DNA from 2 places in the Micromonospora sp. NPDC047762 genome. Region 1 is predicted to be linked to the other one. Evidence: riboswitches for the same ligand, from Rfam matches in the RefSeq annotation. Region 1 holds a riboswitch; the other holds the start of a gene.
What was found. Region 1 has a riboswitch for thiamine pyrophosphate ahead of ACGF3C_RS16595 (ECF transporter S component). Riboswitches for the same ligand answer to the same signal wherever they lie in the genome.
Positions count from the first base shown of each region.

Region 2: it holds a riboswitch for thiamine pyrophosphate, as region 1 does, so the genes downstream of both, thiE (thiamine phosphate synthase) here and ACGF3C_RS16595 (ECF transporter S component) in region 1, are expected to answer to the same signal.

Region 1 is NZ_JBIDCQ010000004.1:556,170-562,966, reverse strand. Features, by position in the region: gene ACGF3C_RS16615 (thiamine-binding protein) at 1-288, opposite strand, end outside; gene ACGF3C_RS16610 (hypothetical protein) at 577-1,113, shown strand; gene ACGF3C_RS16605 (energy-coupling factor transporter transmembrane component T) at 1,447-2,247, opposite strand; gene ACGF3C_RS16600 (ABC transporter ATP-binding protein) at 2,244-3,674, opposite strand; gene ACGF3C_RS16595 (ECF transporter S component) at 3,796-4,389, opposite strand; TPP riboswitch at 4,464-4,568, opposite strand; gene ACGF3C_RS16590 (alpha/beta fold hydrolase) at 4,676-5,506, shown strand; gene ACGF3C_RS16585 (aminoglycoside N(3)-acetyltransferase) at 5,536-6,342, shown strand; gene ACGF3C_RS16580 (sugar isomerase domain-containing protein) at 6,339-6,797, shown strand, end outside.
Region 2 is NZ_JBIDCQ010000002.1:535,478-542,274, forward strand. Features, by position in the region: gene ACGF3C_RS08090 (ThuA domain-containing protein) at 1-3,295, opposite strand, end outside; TPP riboswitch at 3,609-3,718, shown strand; gene thiE (thiamine phosphate synthase) at 3,713-4,339, shown strand; gene thiO (glycine oxidase ThiO) at 4,333-5,502, shown strand; gene thiS (sulfur carrier protein ThiS) at 5,493-5,693, shown strand; gene ACGF3C_RS08110 (thiazole synthase) at 5,690-6,469, shown strand; gene ACGF3C_RS08115 (thiamine phosphate synthase) at 6,466-6,797, shown strand, end outside.

The DNA of each region.
Region 1 (6,797 bases):
GGCGAGACGGGCTTCGATGCGGGCGATCTTCCCGGTCAGCGCGTCGGTGACCCCGGGTCGGACATCGGCCTTGAGCACCACACTGACCCGGGGCGCCCGCGCGGCGACTACATCGACCGCCTGCTTCACCACCGCCATCACCTCGTCCCACTCGCCCTCAATGGTGGTGAACATGGCATCGGTCCGGTTGGGCAGGCCGGACGCACGGACCACCCGCACCGCCTCGGCGACCAGGTCACCCACGGAGTCGTCACCGCCGAGCGGGGTGATCGAGAACGCGATCAGCATCTGCCGATCGTGCCAGTAAAAACGGATGCGCGTCGGTCGGGCGGTGGCTACGGTACGAACATGCGTAACTGACGCCCCAATTCCGAGCCGGCCCGCCGTCCCGCGTCGCGGTCCGTGCGCTCCCGGGCGTCCCGCATTCCCTCCCCGCCGTTCGGTGGCGATGGCCCTGCCTGGCCCGTGAGCAGTCCCTTCCCCACTCGACCGCCGCGCAACGGCGGTCACCAGCCGATCCGACCGACCGCCGCAGCGCGGGACCGGCCGTGCCGGTCGGCATTGAAGGAGGCCCGGATGCCTGCCAGGCGTAACCCGAAAAAGACCCGTACCCCGAGAGTGACGCCGCTCGGCGTCGACCCGGCGGCCGGCCCCGGCCACGGCCCGCTGCCAACCACCCTCCCGGCCCTCGACCTCGCGGTCGAACCGGCCCTGCCGGCGCTGCTCGTGGAGCCTGCGCTGCTTGTGGAGCCTGCGCTGCGGGCTGAGCCGGCGCTGCGGGCTGAGCCGGCGCTGCCGGCGGCACTGGTGGAGCCTGCGCTGCGGGCTGAGTTGGCGTTGCCGGCGGCACTGGTGGAGCCTGCGCTGCCGGCAGAGTTGGCGCTGCCGGCCTCCGCCCCGGGCGAGATGGCGGTGCCGGACGAGGTGGCGGTGCCGGCAGCGGTCGATGTGCCGGCGGTTGTCGACGCGCCTTCGGTGGGTGATCTACCGAAGGCGACCGGCCGACCGAAGGCACCGACGGCAGGGCCACCACAGGGCGGCGGCAACCGCTCCGGCGGCGGCCGCAGCCAGCAGGCCGGCCAGGCCCGCCGCTACGCCTTCCGCCGCAGCTGACCAAGCCACCCCCATCCCACCCCACCCCACCCCACCCCGACCCACCCCACCCCGCCCACCCCACCCCGCCCGTCCCACCCCACCCCGCCCACCCCGCGATCTTGCACTTTCTGCGCTCACATAACTGGCATACATGAATGAATCGACGACAGAATTCGCAAGATCGACGGGGTGGCGCGTGGGCGCCGGGTGGTGACAACAACATCAGGGATGTAGTGGCCTCCTTCGCCAGCGAAGCCACTACATCCCTGATGTTGTGCGGATCTTGCCGGCGGGCAGCGGGCGGGTTGCCGGCGGGCAGGGGCGGGCAGCGGGCGGGGCGCGGGCGCGGGGTCAGCTGATGAGGGGGCGGAAGGTGCCCAGGATGACGCTCGTGGTCAGGGCGGCTGCGGCGAGTACGGCAGCTCCGGCGATGAGGAGGACGTCGGCGCGGGTGAAGTGCTGTTGGCGGGCGACGGTACGGGGTGTGCCGGCGTCGAAGCCGCGCGCGTCCATCGCCACCGCCAGTCGGGTGCCTCGGCGGATGGCCCCGACCAGCAGCGCGAACGCGGTGGAGGCGAAGAGTCGCAGCTTCGCCACCGGATTGCGTCCCGCGTCGACGCCCCGGGCGCGTCGAGCCATGCTGATCATCTGCCACTCCTGACCGAGCAGCGGCACCAGCCGGAACGCGGCCAGCGCACCGATGGCGAACCGGGCCGGTGCCTTCGCGTTCTGGATCAACGCGTCGGCCAGGTCGGTGGGGTCGGTGGTCGCGAAGACGATCACACCGGGCAGGGCCACCGCGAACACCCGCAGCACCAGGCCGAGCGCGGTGACCAGGACGCCGGTGCTCACCAGCACCGGTCCCACGTCCAGCAGGACCCGGCCGGAGCGGTCGGCGGCGAACAGCACCAGGGTGACCAGGATGCCGGCGGCACTGAGCAGCAGTGGCCACGCCCGCCGGGCCAGCACCCGGTAGCGGATGCCGAACAGCGGCAGGACGGCCAGTTCGAGGGCGATGGCGATAGCCGGGGCCACCGGGTCCAGGGTCGCCAGCAGGGTGAACGAGAAGACCAGTGCGGCGGCGACCTTCGCCACCGGGTTGCGGCGCGCCAACGGCGCGTCCGGCGCGGCGACCGGCTCGATGCTGATCATCGGTGGTCGTCCGGGGTTCGGTGCAGGGTGACGGTGCGGTCGGCGAGCGCGGTGACGAAGTCCGCGTCGTGGGTGACGGTGACCACGGCGTGCCCGGCGTCGCGCAGGTCGGCGAAGAGGTCGACCAGCTCCCGCCAGGTCCGCCGGTCCTGACCGAAGGTGGGTTCGTCGCAGATCAGCAGGCGTGGCGCGGTGGCGAGGGCGGTCGCCACGCTCAGCCGCCGCGCCTCACCACCGGAGAGGGTGTACGGGTTGGCGGCGGCGAGTCGGGCCAGCCGTAGTCGTTCCAGCAGTCCGGCCACGGTCTCCTTGACGGCAGCTTCGGGTTGACCGGTGCGGCGCGGGCCCAGCGCCAGTTCGTCGAAGACGGTGCTGGTGACGAACTGGTGCTCCGGGTCCTGAAAGACCGACCCGATGCGTCGGGCCAGCGCGGGTGCCCGCCACCGGTGCGGGGGAGTGCGGTGGTCCGCACCGGCCAACTCGGCGGTCGCGGTGACGTGACCGCTGCCCGGCCTGAGCAGACCGCCGAGCAGCAACGCCAGGGTGGACTTGCCGGCACCGTTCGGTCCGCGTACGGCGAGTGCTTCACCGGCGCGTACCGCCAGGTCGGTGGGGCCCAGCCGGGGCGGCAGGCCGAGCCGGTCGGCGGTGAGCAACAGCTCCCCGGGGCTGGCGGTGGCCGGTCGGGGCGCGATGGGGTGACCGGGCACCCAGACCCCCTCGGCGGCCAGGGCGGCGCCGTGGGCGGCGAAGACCGCCTCGGGCGGGCCGTCCGCGCGGACGCCGCCACCCGGTTCCAGGACGACCACCCGGTCGACAAGCGGCAGTGCCTCGGCGACCCGGTGCTCGACCAGGATCAGCGTGGTGTCGGCGTCCAGCGCGCCGGTCACCGCGTGCCGGACCAGCTCGGCCCCGGCCGGGTCGAGGTTGGCCGTCGGCTCGTCGAGCAGCAGCAGGGCGGGGCGCAGGGCCAGCGCGCCGGCCAGGGCGAGGCGTTGCTGCTCGCCGCCGGAGAGCGCGGAGGTGTGGCGGTCCCGGGAGTACGGGAAGCCGACCCGGTGCAGGGCCTCGTCCACCCGGGGCCAGATCTCGTCGGCTGGTACTCCCCGGTTCTCCAGCCCGAACGCGACGTCGTCGCCGCAGCGCGCCATCACCAGTTGGGTCTCCGGGTCCTGGAAGACGATGCCGACCCGTTCCCGCCCCTTGCGGGGGTCGAGCCCGTCGATCTCGACGGTGCCCTCCTGCTCGCCGGAGTCCTCGGGCAGCAGTCCCGCCAGGGCGCTGAGCAAGGTGCTCTTGCCGGCCCCGGAGGGCCCGAGAAGCAGAACCCGTTCCCCAGCCTCAACCCGCAGGTCAACTCCCCGCACGGCCCAGGCGCGCCGGCCAGCGTGGCGCCACCCGAACCCCCGCAGCAGTACCCCGCCCACCGAACCACCCCCTCCCAGCCGCACGCCCCCGCTCCACCCTGCACGGTCGATCATGAGGTTGACGGTGGTTGTGGAGATCCATCCGCCCGTCAACCTCATGATCGACGCGAGTTGGTGGGGGTTAGATCAGGGCTCGGTTTCGGCCTGCCGGGAAGCGGTCCAGGACGCCGGTGTTGGCCAGGGCGTTCGTCAGCAGCCAACCGCCCAGGCCGGCGATCACTGTGGCGCTGACGATGGTGAGCAGCGCGTACGGGATGCGGTAGTCAGTCAGCGCGTAGTCGACGTTCCAGACGAAGAAGTCGAACAGCGCGGCGCTGAGGCCGGTCAGCGCGCCCGCGAACACCGCGGTCGGCAGGCGGAACGACCGGTACCGGAAGGCGGCGAAGGCCAGCTCGGCGCCGATGCCCTGCACGATGCCCTGCGGAATGACAGTGCCGGCCCACTGGCTGCCCAGCAGCGCGGACAGGACCGCGGCCACGGTCTCGCAGTAGAGCGCGGCGCCGGGCTTGCGGATGACCAGCCCACCGATCACCGCCGGCATCAGCCAGACGCCGTAGAGCAGCGTCTGCGCCGGCGGGAAGAAGGCGAACGCGCCCTCGGTGGCGCTCCAGACCAGGCCCCAGGCCCAGAAGATGACGCCGAAGGCGACCGCGATCACCGAGGCGACCACGATGTCGATGGTGCGCCAACGGTGTGTGTCAGTGGTGGATGTCATGTGTTGCTCCCAGTTCGTGAGTGCGAACCAGGAGAAGACGCACGCCGCGTCCGGTGGCACCGGACTGCGGCGCGGCTGGAGGTCGACCGAACTCCCTGCGCTGGCATTACCCAGATCAGGTTCGAGGGTCTGCGGGCGTGCCCGCACTCTCAGCGCTGTGCGCTCCCCTGTCGGATATGAAGTTGTCTCGCTGACGCTAACACCGACCAGGGGCGCGGGCCCAGCAGGGCATCCGCCTGACCTGCGGGAGCGAGCGGCCGACCGTCGTCTGGGTACGCTTCCGATCATGCGGGTTGACGCGCGAGGCTTCACGTTCGAGGTGACCGTCGGCGGTCCGACGGACGGCGTACCCGTCCTGCTGCTGCACGGTTTCCCCCAGCACAGCGGCGAGTGGGACGACGTGGTGCCGGCGCTGCACGCGGGCGGGCTGCGCACGTACGCGCTGGACCAGCGCGGTTACTCACCCGGCGCCCGGCCCACGGTGGTGGCCGACTACCGGATTCCGGAACTCGTCACCGACGTGGTGGCGGTGCTCGACGCGCTCGGGCTGGACGCCGTGCACCTGGTCGGCCACGACTGGGGTGCGATCGTGGCCTGGGCGGTTGCCGCCCGGCATCCCGAGCGGGTCCACACGCTGACCGCCGTGTCCGTACCGCATCCGGCGGCCATGGCGCACGCCCTGAGCACCGACGCCCAACAGAAGGCCCGCTCGTCGTACATCGCCCTGTTCCGTAAGCCGGACAAGGCGGAGAAGGTCCTGCTGGCGTGGCACGCCACCGCGCTGCGCAAGATGCTCGGCGGGGTGGGCGACACGTCCCGGGTGAACCGGTACGCCGACCCGATGCGTGAGCCGGGTGCGCTGACGGCCGCGTTGAACTGGTACCGGGCGATGTCCCGCGCCGACCTGGCCGGCGTCGGCCCGGTCGCGGTGCCCACCACGTACGTCTGGAGTGACCGGGACGTCGCCATCGGCCGGACCGCCGCCGAGGCGTGCGCGGAGAACGTCACCGGCGACTACCGCTTCGTGCAGCTGCCCGGGGTGAGTCACTGGATCCCGGACGCGGCGCCGGCCCCGCTCGCCGAGGCGATCCTGGCCCGAGCCGGCGGGACGGCCTGAGTCGTGCGGGTCATCGGGGGAGGGCCATCGTGACGACGGACGCGAGCGGGCCTGGCAGCCGTCGCTCGATCGCCGCGCAGCTGCGCGTGCTGGGCGTACGCCCCGGCGCGACGATGCTGGTGCACGCCTCACTGCGTCCGCTGGGCTTCGTCAGCGGCGGCCCGCACGCGGTGGTGCTCGCCCTGCGCGACGCGCTCGGCCCGGACGGCACGATCGTCGTGCCCACCCACACACCGGAGAACAGCGATCCCGCCCAGTGGCGCAACCCGCCGGTGCCGGCGGGCTGGTGGCCGCTGATCCGCTCGGAGACGCCCGGGTTCGACCCGGCGATCACGCCGAGCCGGTTCATGGGGGCGCTCGCCGAGACGGTCCGCGGCTGGCCCGGTGCACTGCGCAGCTCGCATCCCCAGGTGTCGTTCGCCGCCCTCGGGCCGACCGCCGAGCAGGTGGTCGCCGGGCACGCCCTGGCCGACATGCTCGGTGAGGGCTCCCCGCTGGCCCGGCTCTACGACCTGGATGCCGACGTGTTGCTGCTCGGCGTGGACCACTCGGTGAGCACCTCGCTGCACCTGGCTGAGTACCGCCGCCCCGGCTCGCCCCGGGAGCGGATCGGTGCCGCCGTGCGTACCGTCGACGGTGGTCGGGAGTGGGTGTGGTGGCAGGACGTACGACTCGACGCGGCCGACTTCGCCGCGTTGGGCGGGGACCTGGAGGCCACTGGAGCGGTACGCACCGCACCGGTCGGCACCGGGACCGGCAGGTTGATGCGCCAGCGGGCGGCGGTCGACTTCGCGGTTCGCTGGCTGGCCCGCAATCGAACGACGGAGGACGTATGACGGTGAGTGCCGAGGACTACCTGGCCGTGGTGACCGAGACGATCGGCCAGGTGGCCGCCAGTCAGCGGGAGGCGGTGGGGCGGGCCGCCGACCTGATCGCCGAGGCCGTCCAAGCCGACGGCGTGGTGCACGCGTTCGGCACCGGGCACTCGGAGGCCCTCGCCATGGAGATCGCCGGACGGGCGGGTGGTCTGGTGCCGACCAACCGGATCGCGCTACGCGACCTGGTGCTGCTCGGCGGCGAACCGGCCGACCGGCTGGGTCCGCTGCTGGAACGGGACCCGGCCGTCGCGCACCGCCTCTACGAGCTGGCCCCGGTGCGCCCCACCGATGTCTTCGTGCTCGCCTCGAACTCCGGCGTCAACGGCGCGATGGTGGAGTTCGCCACGCTGGTGAAGGAGCACGGCCACGGGCTGGTGGCGATCACCTCGGCGCGGCACTCCGGCCAGATGGCC
Region 2 (6,797 bases), on a different contig from region 1:
TCAACGGGGTGTCGCCCTCGGCGTCGGTGGCCGTGCCGTCGAAGGCGACGGTGACCGGTGCGGTGCCGGTGCCCGGGGTGGCCGTGGCGCTGACCACCGGCGGCCCGTTCTCGGTGACACCGCGGCCGACGAAGTCCATCCAGTTGACGTTGAACAGCGAACCACTTCCGCCGTTCGGATCGCGCGCCAGGAAGTACAGCGAGCCGCTCGCGGCACCGGTGACCGGCGCGCTCACGTCCGTGTACGTCTGCCACGCCCCGGTCGACGGTACGACGGCCGTGGCGACCACCGGTCCGTCGACAGCACCGGCGCGCACCTCGATCCGACCGCCAGCGGCGGCGGAGGCGGCCCGGAACCGGATCTCGGTGATGTTGGTCAGGTTCGCCGGGGCGACCGACCACCAGTCACCGTCCTCGATGAAGGCGATGCTCTGACCGCCACCGGCGGTGTCGGCGCCGGCCTCGCGCTGCACGCCGGGGTCTCCACCGCCGGTGCTCACCGGGGCGCGCCCGGTGGCGGTGAAGTACTCGGCCTGCTTCTGCTTCGGCTGCAGGACCTCGATCTGCCGGCCGGTCAGGGCACCGGAGCCCCCGGCACCACCCTCGTCGGTGTAGGTGGCCTCGAAGACCGCGAAGACGTTCGCCTCGGCGCCGTGCCCGGAGGCGAGCGACGTCTGGACGGTGCCGGTGCAGCCGGTGTGCTGCTCCAGCGGGTGGGCGTGCTCGTCGTGACCGAGCAGCACCTGCAGCCCGACCCGGGCGCAGTCAATCTCCCCGTCCTCGGGGTCGGTCACCTTGATGGTGTACCGGACCTGGTCACCCCAGTTGAAGAAGCCACCGTCCGGCGGGAACTCGATGGTGACCGTCGGCGCGGTGTTGCCGACCGTCACCGGCACGTTGGCCACCGCGGTACGACCCTTGGGGTTGGTGACGGTGAGCTGGGCGGTGTAGTTGCCCGCCGTGGCGTACGTGTGGGTCGGGTTGGCCTCGGTCGAGGTCTGCCCGTCGCCGAACGTCCAGGCGTAGGTGAGCGTGCCACCGTCCGGGTCCCGGGAGCCGGCGCTGGAGAACGTGACGGCCAACGGCGCCGGACCCGAGGTCGGGTTGGCGGACGCCGCCGCGATGGGCGCACGGTCACCGGCGGTGTAGTCGATCCGGTAGACGCCGGAGTTGTCGTTGTTGCCACCGAAGCCGCTGCCCCACTCGATCAGGTACAGCGCGCCGTCCGGGCCGAACTCGAAGTCCATCGGCCGGATCATGCTCATGCCGGTGAGCAACTGGTTGATGTCCACCAACGACTTGCCGTCGGGGGTCACCTGCATGGTGTACATCTTGTTCTGGTTCCACTCGCCGAGCAGAGCCTTGCCGTCGTAGTACGCCGGCCACTTGCGGTTCGAGTTCAGGTCGGCGTCGTAACGGTAGACCGGGCCACCCATCGGGGCGCCGCCGCCGCCGATCTCCGGGTAGCGCGCGTCACCGGCGTACCCGTAGTCGACGGTCGCCGGGACCACCGGCGGGAGGTTGGTCAGGCCGGTGTTGTTCGGCGAGTTGTTGACCGGTGCGGCGCAGTCGAACTTCGGGCCGCTCGGACCGGACGGGAACGTGTAGTCGTTGTACGCCTCGTTCGTGCCCGTGCAGTACGGCCAGCCGTAGTTGCCCGGGGTGACGATGTTCCACTCGACCAGACCGCGGGGGCCACGGTTCGGGTTGTCGGTGTTGGCGTCCGGCCCGTAGTCGCCGACGTACAGCGTGTTGGTCTTCGGGTCGGTGCCGATCCGGAACGGGTTGCGGAAGCCCATCGCGTAGATCTCGGGACGGGTCTTCTCGGTGCCCGCCGGGAAGAGGTTGCCCGTCGGGACCGTGTACGTGCCGTCGTCCTCCGGGTGGATCCGGATCACCTTGCCGCGCAGGTCGTTGGTGTTCGCGGAGGTGCGCTGCGCGTCGTAGTCCTGGCGGCCCGCCCGCTCGTCGAGCGGCGAGTACGAGTTCGACTCGAACGGGTTGGTGTTGTCACCGGTGGCCAGGTAGAGGTTGCCGTCGCCGTCGAAGGTCATGCTGCCGCCGGCGTGGCAGCAGGTGTTGCGCTGGGTGTCGACCCGGAGCACCTGCTTCTCGCTGGCCAGGCTGATGGTGTCGCCGGTGACCGTGAAGCGGGACAGCAGGTTGCGGGTGACCCCGTCGTTCGGGGCGTAGTACAGGTACACCCAGTTGTTAGTGGCGAAGTCCGGGTCGAGCCGGATGCCGATGAGGCCGTCCTCGTTGCCGGTGAAGACGTCCAGGTCGACGGCGGTGACGGTGTTGCCGGTGTCCGGCTTCACGATCTGCACGCGACCGTCACGCTCGATGTAGAAGACCCGCCCGTCGGGGGCGATGTCCAGCTCCATCGGGTTGCTGGTGTTGCTGTCCAGCGTGACCTTCTCGAAGTTCGAGGTCTTCGAGGCGCCGCAGTCGGCGTTCTCGACGCCGGCCGCGGTGCGGATGCCGCCGAGCAGGTGGGACAGGAACTCGGGCTCGGCGTACGACTCCCGGGTGTGCCCCAAACCGGTGTACCAGGAGCGGCCACCGTCGTAGTCCTGACACCAGGCGACCGGGTGGTCCGCACCCATCGCACCGGCGCCGGGGGTGTAGCTCTTCTCGTCCAGGCTGGCCAGCACGTGCACGTCCGGCCGGGGGTTGCTCTGGTAGTTGTACCACTCGTCGAACCGGGACCACCGGTCCGGCAACCCGGCCGTGGACGGGTGGGCGTGGTCCTCCACCTTGACGGTGGCCGTCTGGTTCTGCGGGTGGTTGGCGAAGTACGCGCCGACCAGGTCGCCGTACCAGGCCCAGCTGTACTCGGTGTCCGACGCGGCGTGGATGCCGACGTAGCCGCCGCCGGCCTTCACGTAGCGCTCGAACGCCGCCTGCTGGTCGGCGTTGAGCACGTCACCGGTGGTGGAGAGCCAGATCACCGCCTTGTACTTCGCCAGGTTGGCGTCGTTGAATGCTGCGCCGTCCTCGGAGTTGTCCACTGTGAATCCGTTGGCGGCGCCGAGCTGCTGGATGGCGGCGATGCCGGTGGGGATCGAGTCGTGCCGGAAGCCGGCGGTCTTGGAGAAGATCAGGACGGAGAAGGGATCGGCCGCGGCCTTTGGCGCCTTCGGCACCACCTGGCTGACCGGGGCTGCGGCTTTCGCATCCCGTGGGGGAACCTGGGCGGCCGCCTGCGCGGGCGCGCCGAACAGGGTGGTCGAGGCCATGGCCAGGGAGATCAGGGTTGCGGTGATTGGTACGCGGGCACGACGAGAACGGGACACGCCGCCTCCTGTGTCGTAGTGACAGAGCTCGCGGGAGTCGGCTCGCCGAAGGCCGTCCCTGATGGAGCCGGTGGTCACACCGTGCCAAGGTGCCCCCACCGACATTTTGTCGAATCGCTGAACAAATTAATTCGGCTGGCTCGATGTCGGGCAAGATGCGGACGGGTAACGGTTCTGCAACGGGGGGCGACATTCCGAACAGGACCGTATGAAGTGCCCCATTGGATCTCACTCGTTTTTGACGCGCCGGCCCGGCCGGCCACCGCCGACCCCGCGCCTTGGCAGGCCGACGGATCTGTCGTACGGTGACACGCAAGTAACCCACGGGAGCCCGGTGTACCGGGCTGAGAGGGGGGCTGACAGCCCCCGACCGTCGAACCTGATCCGGATAATGCCGGCGCAGGGAGGAGCGTTGCCGTGCCGTCCCTGGGGCGATTGCATCTCATCACCGACACCCGACCCGGTCGCGACCCACTCGCCGTGGTCCGCGCCGCCCTCACCGTGGCCCATGCCGACCTGGTGGTGCAGGTGCGGGTCGAGGATTCCGCCACCGACCGCGAGGCGTACGAGCTGACCGGGCGGGTGTTGGCGCTCTGCGCGCCGTACCGGGCGACCTGCCTGGTCAACGACCGGTTGCACGTGGCGCTGGCGTTCGGCGCGGCAGGTGGGCACGTCGGCGCCGACGACCTGCCGGTCGCCGCCGCCCGCCGGGTGCTCGGCCCCACCGGTGTGCTGGGCGCCACCGCTCGCGCACCGGGCCCGGCGGCCGAGGCCGTCGCGGCGGGCGCCAGTTACCTGGGCGTCGGTCCGTGTCACGCCACCAGCACCAAGACCGGCCTGCCGGACCCCATCGGGCCCGCCGGAGTACGCGCCGTCGTCGACGCCGTCGACGTTCCGGTCATCGCGATCGGCGGAGTGACCGCGGCCCGGGTGCCGGCCCTGCGGGCCGCCGGGGCGTACGGGGTGGCGGTGGTCGGCGCCGTTTCCTCCGCCGCCGACCCGGCACGGGCAACCGCCGAGCTGATCGAGGCCCTGACGTGCTGACCGGCCGGTCCCCGTCACCGCCGTCGAGCGACCGGGTCCGGCCGGACGTGGCAGTGGTGGGGGCGGGGCCGATCGGGCTGGCCATCGCCTGGCGTTGCGCCGCTCGCGGGCTGCGGGTGGTGGTGCACGACCCGGTGCCCGGTTCGGGGGCGTCGGCGGTGGCCGCCGGCATGCTCTCCCCGGTCGCCGAGGCGTACTTCGGTGAGCGGCAGCTGACCGGGTTGCTCTTGGCATCCGCTGCCCGCTGGCCGGGGTTCGCCGCCGAGTTGACCGAGACGACCGGGGTCGAGATCGGCTATCGGACCGAGGGCACCCTGATGGTCGGGCTCACCGGCGACGACCTGGCCGAGGCGCGCCGGCTGTGGGCGTACCAGCAGGGGTTGGGCCTGCCCGTGACGCCGCTGCGCCCCAGCGAGCTGCGCGACAGTGAACCGGCGCTCGCCCCACGGGTGCGCGGTGGCGCGCTCGCGCCCACCGACCATCAGGTCGACCCCCGGCTGCTGGTGCCGGCGCTGCGCACGGCCGCGCAGCGGGCCGGCGCGGTGCTCGTGCCGCAGCAGGTCCGGGAACTGTCCGATGTGGACGCGACGGTCACCGTTGTCGCCGCCGGCTGCGGGGCCACAGCGCTCACCGGCCTGCCCGTGCGGCCGGTGAAGGGTCAGATCCTCCGGCTCCGCGCGCCCGACGGCGTCGCGCCGGGCTTCCGGCACGTGATCCGGGGGTACGCCGACGGCGAGCACGTCTACCTGGTGCCCCGCGCCGACGGCGAGGTGGTGCTCGGCGCGACGGTCGAGGAGCGCTCGGACACCACTGTCACCGCCGGTGCTGTGCAACGGCTGCTGCGCGCCGGGGTCGACCTGCTGCCCGAGCTGGCCGAGTACGACCTGGTCGAGGCGGTCGCCGGGCTACGCCCGGGCACCCCGGACAACGCGCCGATCCTCGGGCCGCTGCCCGACCGACCGGACGTCCTGGTCGCCACCGGGCACCACCGGCACGGCATCGTGCTCACCCCGATCACCGCTGACCTGATCGCCGACCTGGTCCTGGGCGGCGTACCCGACCCGATGCTCGCGCCCTTCCGGGCCGACCGCTTCTTCGGCGGTGCCACGGTGGCCGCGTCCTGCCGACCTGAACCGAGTGTGGAGGGGGACCTGTGGAGTTGACAGTGAACGGGGCCGGGCGCAGCGTCGCCGCCGGCGCGTCAGTGGCGGATCTGGTCCGCGACATCGTGGCGCACCCACGTGGGGTGGCGGTCGCGGTCAACGGCGAGGTGGTGCCCCGGACCGGCTGGCCGGCCCGGCCACTGCGCGACGGTGACCGGGTCGAGGTGCTCACCGCGGCGCAGGGCGGGTGAGCGGCGTGCCGTTCGAGCTGGGTGGGGAGACCTTCACCTCACGGCTGATCCTCGGCACCGGCGGTGCCGCGAACCTGTACGTCCTGGAGCAGGCGATCCGGGCGTCCGGCACCGAGCTGGTCACAGTGGCGCTGCGCCGGGTGGGCACGGCACCGGGCTCCACGGGTGGGCTGCTGGAGCTGCTGGACCGGTGCGGCGTACGCCTGCTGCCGAACACCGCCGGCTGCCACACCGCGACCGAGGCGGTGAAGGTGGCCCGGTTGGCCCGGGACGCGTTCGACACCGACTGGGTCAAGCTGGAGGTGATCGGCGACGAGCGGACGCTCCTGCCCGACGGGGTGGAGCTGCTCCGCGCCGCCGAGGAGTTGGTCGCCGACGGTTTCACAGTGCTGCCGTACACCAGCGACGACCCGGTGCTCGCCCGCCGCCTCGCCGACGTGGGCTGCGCCGCGGTGATGCCGGCCGGCTCCCCGATCGGCTCGGGGCTCGGCATCGGCAACCCGCACCACATTCGACTCATCCGGCAGGGTGTGGACGTGCCGGTGATCCTCGACGCCGGCATCGGCACCGCGTCCGACGCGGCGCTGGCAATGGAGCTGGGCTGTGACGGGGTGCTGCTGGCCAGCGCTGTCACCCGGGCGGCCGACCCGGTGGCAATGGCCACCGCGATGCGGTACGCCGTCGAGGCGGGCCGACTGGCGGCCCAGGCCGGCCGGATCGAGCGCCGCTTCCACGCGCTCGCCTCCACCCCCGACGAGGGAAGACCCGAGCTGTGACACCGCCGTCCGGGGTTGTCGTGTTGACCGATCGGCGCGTCGCGCGGGAGGGGCTCGACCGGGTCCTGGCGGGAGCCGTGGCCGGGGGAGTGCGCTGGGTGGTGCTGCGGGAGAAGGATCTGCCCCGCGCCGAACGCGCCGCTCTCGCCGCCGACCTGCGCGCGATCCTCGCCGACGTCGGCGGAACCCTCGTCGTGGCCGGCCCCGACCCGCTCGGCGGCGACGCCGTGCACCTGCCCGCCGCCGGCCCGTACCCGCCCCCGAAACACGGCCTGGTCGGCCGCTCCTGCCACCACCAACCCGAGCTGGACCGCCTGACCACCGAGCA